2 regions of the Kitasatospora sp. NPDC056446 genome follow, and region 2 is predicted to be linked to the other one. Evidence: predicted binding sites of a transcription regulator. Region 2 holds the regulator's gene; the other holds the start of a gene.
What was found. The regulator HrcA, encoded in region 2, represses chaperone genes, less so after heat shock. The targets are predictions, from matches to a motif close to TTNGCACTCNGNNNNNCNGAGTGCNAA.

Region 1 (2,398 bases), on a different contig from region 2:
CTGCAGCAGCGCGACGCCACCACCGGCGACGATGCCCTCCTCGACAGCGGCCTTGGCGTTGCGGACGGCGTCCTCGATGCGGTGCTTGCGCTCCTTGAGCTCCACCTCGGTGGCCGCGCCGGCCTTGATGACGGCGACGCCGCCGGCCAGCTTGGCGAGGCGCTCCTGGAGCTTCTCGCGGTCGTAGTCCGAGTCGCTGTTCTCGATCTCGGCGCGGATCTGGTTCACGCGGCCCGCGACCTGCTCGCTGTCGCCGCCACCGTCGACGATGGTCGTCTCGTCCTTGGTGATGACCACCTTGCGGGCGGTGCCCAGCAGGTCGATGCCGGCGTTCTCCAGCTTGAGGCCGACCTCCTCGGAGATCACGGTGCCACCGGTGAGGATGGCGATGTCGCCGAGCATGGCCTTGCGGCGGTCGCCGAAGCCCGGGGCCTTGACGGCGACGGACTTGAAGGTGCCGCGGATCTTGTTCACGACCAGGGTCGACAGGGCCTCGCCCTCGACGTCCTCGGCGATGATGACGAGCGGCTTGCCGCTCTGCATGACCTTCTCCAGCAGCGGGAGCAGGTCCTTGACCGAGCCGATCTTGGAGTTGGCGATGAGGATGTACGGGTCCTCGAACGTCGCCTCCATCCGCTCCAGGTCGGTGGCGAAGTAGGCGGAGATGTAGCCCTTGTCGAAGCGCATGCCCTCGGTGAGCTCGAGCTCCAGACCGAAGGTGTTGCTCTCCTCGACGGTGATGACGCCTTCCTTGCCGACCTTGTCCATGGCCTCGGCGATCAGCTCGCCGATCTGGGTGTCAGCGGCGGAGATGGAGGCGGTGGAGGCGATCTGCTCCTTGGTCTCCACGTCCTTGGCCTGCGCCAGCAGCTGGTCGGAGACGGCCGCGACGGCCTTCTCGATGCCGCGCTTCAGGGCCATCGGGTTGGCGCCGGCGGCGACGTTGCGCAGACCCTCGCGAACCAGGGCCTGGGCGAGCACGGTGGCGGTGGTGGTGCCGTCACCCGCGACGTCGTCCGTCTTCTTGGCGACCTCCTTGACGAGCTCCGCACCGATCTTCTCGTACGGGTCCTCGAGCTCGATCTCCTTGGCGATGGAGACACCGTCGTTGGTGATCGTGGGGGCGCCCCACTTCTTCTCCAGCACGACGTTGCGGCCCTTGGGGCCGAGCGTGACCTTCACGGCGTCGGCGAGCTGGTTCATGCCACGCTCAAGGCCGCGGCGAGCTTCCTCATCAAAGGCGATGATCTTGGCCATCAGAAGTGGTCCTCCGGGACACGGTCGACTGCTCGGACCAAGGGGTGCCCGCGACGGACGGCCCTGGTGTGCGGGGGTCTTTTCCCCTACCGCTCCCGGGGGCCTCACCGACCCGGTCCGCTGTCACTCTCACGCTGTGAGTGCTAACGCCAATGATTAGCACTCCGGGTGGTCGAGTGCAAGCCCAATCGCCAACCCGCGAGCCGCCGCTGGGGTCGCCGGGGAACGCCGGCGGGCCCGTACGACGCGTGTCGTACGGGCCCGCCGAGAAGCCGAGTGGTCACCAGCCGTGGGCCGCGCCGAGCTCCTGGAGTCGGAAGGGGGTCAGACCGCCGCGCGAACCATGTCCGCCTGCGGGCCCTTCTGTCCCTGGGAAATCTCGAACTCGACCCGCTGGCCCTCCTCGAGGGTGCGGTAGCCGTCCATCTGGATCGCGCTGTAGTGGACGAAGACGTCCGCACCACCGTCGACCGCGATGAAGCCGTAGCCCTTCTCCGCGTTGAACCACTTGACGGTGCCCTGAGCCATTCCGAACTCCCCTAGTGCTGTGCTGGCCCTTCACGCGCCCGCAGGTAGCGGGCCCGGGTTGGTTTGAAGGCAGGCCCGGGGAACCCCCCCTGGGCGCAGCCGTGCACGCCGCAACCATTCGCCCCGGACGCCCAACGGGCCCCGGTGAGCGGGTGATTGCGTCGACCGCCGCTGAATGTATCCGGACCGAAGCCCTCTGCAACAGGGTCAACCGCCGGGAATTCCGTCGCGACGTCAAGGGACAGGACGGGCTGAATCGGGAAAAATCTCGGCATTTCACGCCGGACATAGCGGACGAATTACTCAAATCCCTGCGGGAATTCTGACATCCGCCTGACATGTTTCACGGCCGGGCCCACCGGCCGGAAGCGCTGCGGTGGAACACCCTGGGAGAGCCGGGAGGGAACCCCTGTTCCCAACCGAGCCTCACTCTACTCCGACTTGACCGGGAAATATTCCCGCCGGAATGCAAGCGGCCGCCCGTACATACGGAGAGCGGAATTCCGTACGTACGGGCGGCCGAATGGGCGGGGCGCCGCGGCTCAGCAGCCGCCGGCCACCGCCGGGATGATCGAAACGCTCGCGCCGTCCTTGATCTCGGTCGCCAGGCCCT
Region 2 (2,398 bases):
CAGGTCGCCGGGCGGGCCGCCGCCGGGGCCGACCTCGCCCTCGCCGGCCAGCTGGATCCGGGTGCCGTTGTCGACACCGGCCGGGATCTTGACGGTCAGCGTGCGGCGGGCGCGGACCCGGCCGTCGCCGGCGCACTCCGGGCACGGGGTCGGCACGACGGTGCCGAAGCCCTGGCACTGCGGGCAGGGCCGGGAGGTCATGACCTGGCCCAGGAAGGACCGGGTGACCTGGGAGACCTCGCCCTTGCCGCGGCACATGTCGCAGGTCTGCGCGGAGGTGCCGGGGGCCGCGCCCTCGCCGCTGCACGTGGTGCAGGTGACGGCCGTGTCGACCTGGAGCTCCTTGGTGGTGCCGAAGGCGGCCTCCTCCAGGGTGATCTCCAGCCGGATCATGGCGTCCTGGCCCCGGCGGGTGCGCGAGCGCGGTCCGCGCTGGCCGGCCGCGGCGCCGAAGAAGGCGTCCATGATGTCGGAGAAGCCGAAGCCCGCCGCGCCCGCGCCGAAGCCGCCCGCTCCGCCGCCGCCCGGGGACAGCGGGTCGCCGCCGAGGTCGTAGACCTGGCGCTTCTGCGGATCGGAGAGCACCTCGTAGGCGGCGTTGATCTCCTTGAACCGCTCCTGCGTCTTCGGGTCCGGGTTGACGTCCGGGTGCAGTTCGCGTGCCAGGCGCCGGAACGCCTTCTTGATCTCGTCCTGCCCCGCATCCCGTCGGACGCCGAGTACCGCGTAGTAGTCCGTGGCCACCAAATGCTCCGCTTGTTCCGCCTGTAGTAGTGCTGCGACTGGTCACCGCCGTTGCCCGTGCAACAGCGGCGTTTGCTACGACTCGGCCAGGATCTGGCCCACGTACCGCGCCACCGCCCGCACCGCCCCCATTGTGCCCGGGTAGTCCATCCGGGTCGGACCGATCACGCCCAGTTTGGCCACGCTCTCGTCGCCCGAACCGTAACCGACGGACACGACCGAGGTGGAATTCAGCCCCTCGTAGGCGATCTCCCGCCCGATCCGGACCGTCATCGCGGCGTCCGTGGTCTCACCCAGGAGGCGGAGCAGGATGACCTGCTCCTCCAGGGCTTCGAGCACCGGCTGGATGGTGAGCGGGAAGTCGTGCCCGAAGCGGGTCAGGTTGGCCGTGCCGGCCAGCATGATCCGTTCCTCGTTCTGTTCCGCGAGCGTCTCGAACAGGGTCGCGAGGACCGTGGTCACGGTCGGCCGGTCGGCCTGCTCGAACGCCGCCGGGAGCTCTTCCAGCAGCCCGGGGACCTCGGGGAGGCGCCGGCCGGCCGCTCTCGCGTTGATCGCGGCCCGCAGGTCCGCCAGGACCGTCTCGCCGACCGGGCCCGGGCAGTCGACCATCCGCTGCTCGACCCGGCCGGTGTTGGTGATCAGGACCAGCATCACCTTGGCCGGGGCCAGCGCCACCAGCTCGATGTGCCGGACGGTGGAGCGCGTCAGCGAGGGGTACTGCACCACCGCGACCTGCCGGGTCAGCTGGGCGAGCAGCCGCACGGTGCGTGCCACCACGTCGTCCAGGTCGACCGCGCCGTCCAGGAAGTGCCGGATGGCCCGGCGCTCGGGCGCGGTCATCGGCTTGATCTCGGCGAGCTTGTCGACGAAGAGGCGGTACCCCTTGTCGGTGGGGATCCGGCCGGCACTGGTGTGCGGCTGGTGGATGTAGCCCTCCTCCTCCAGCGCCGCCATGTCGTTGCGGACGGTCGCCGGCGAGACCCCGAGGTTGTGCCGTTCCACCAGGGCCTTGGAGCCGACCGGCTCCTCGGTGCCCACGTAGTCCTGCACGATCGCGCGGAGCACGGCGAGCTTGCGTTCGTCCAGCTGGCGGACCTCTCCGGCCATGGGGCACGCACCTCCGTCTTCGCACGTTGTCCGTCTGTGTCCCTGTGTGCTGCTGCGGGCGCTCCGGGAGGCCCCGGCTTGGCACTCTGAACCTACGAGTGCCAGAACCGTACCTGCCAGTGTACGGCCCGGGTCCTACCGCAGGAACGGCCCGACCGGGGTGATCCTGCCCGCAGTTCCGGGTACGGCCCGCGAGGCGCCGGCCGTTCACCGGTTCCCGGCGCGCGGGTGGTGCCCCGGGGCCGTCCGGGTGGCAGCATCGGAAGCGACGGCGAATGGAGGAGCAAGCGATGTCGAGCTCGGGCCAGCACACCCGTTTCGCACCCGACCGCGGCCTGACCGGCCGCATGGTCGTGACGATGTTCGTGATCGGGCTGCTGTACGTCGGTTTCACCGGCCTGCTGATCGCGCTGCTGCGCGGCGCCTGGCCGCTGATCGTCCTGATCTCCGGCGGGCTGTTCGTGGCCCAGTTCTGGTTCAGCGACAAGATCACCGAGCGGGCGATGGGCGCCCGCACGGTGTCCCCGGAGGAGTACCCCCAACT

Region 1: groL (chaperonin GroEL) is a predicted target of HrcA. The motif match lies at 1,414-1,440, and genes of this name have one in related genera.

Annotation. Positions count from the first base shown of each region.
Region 1 covers NZ_JBHTRF010000009.1:82,518-84,915, reverse strand. The annotation lists gene groL (chaperonin GroEL) at 1-1,257, opposite strand, end outside; gene ACFQ6N_RS08715 (cold-shock protein) at 1,582-1,785, opposite strand; gene ACFQ6N_RS08710 (MoaD/ThiS family protein) at 2,328-2,398, opposite strand, start outside.
Region 2 covers NZ_JBHTRF010000083.1:22,954-25,351, reverse strand. The annotation lists gene dnaJ (molecular chaperone DnaJ) at 1-744, opposite strand, end outside; gene hrcA (heat-inducible transcriptional repressor HrcA) at 820-1,854, opposite strand; gene htpX (zinc metalloprotease HtpX) at 2,145-2,398, shown strand, end outside.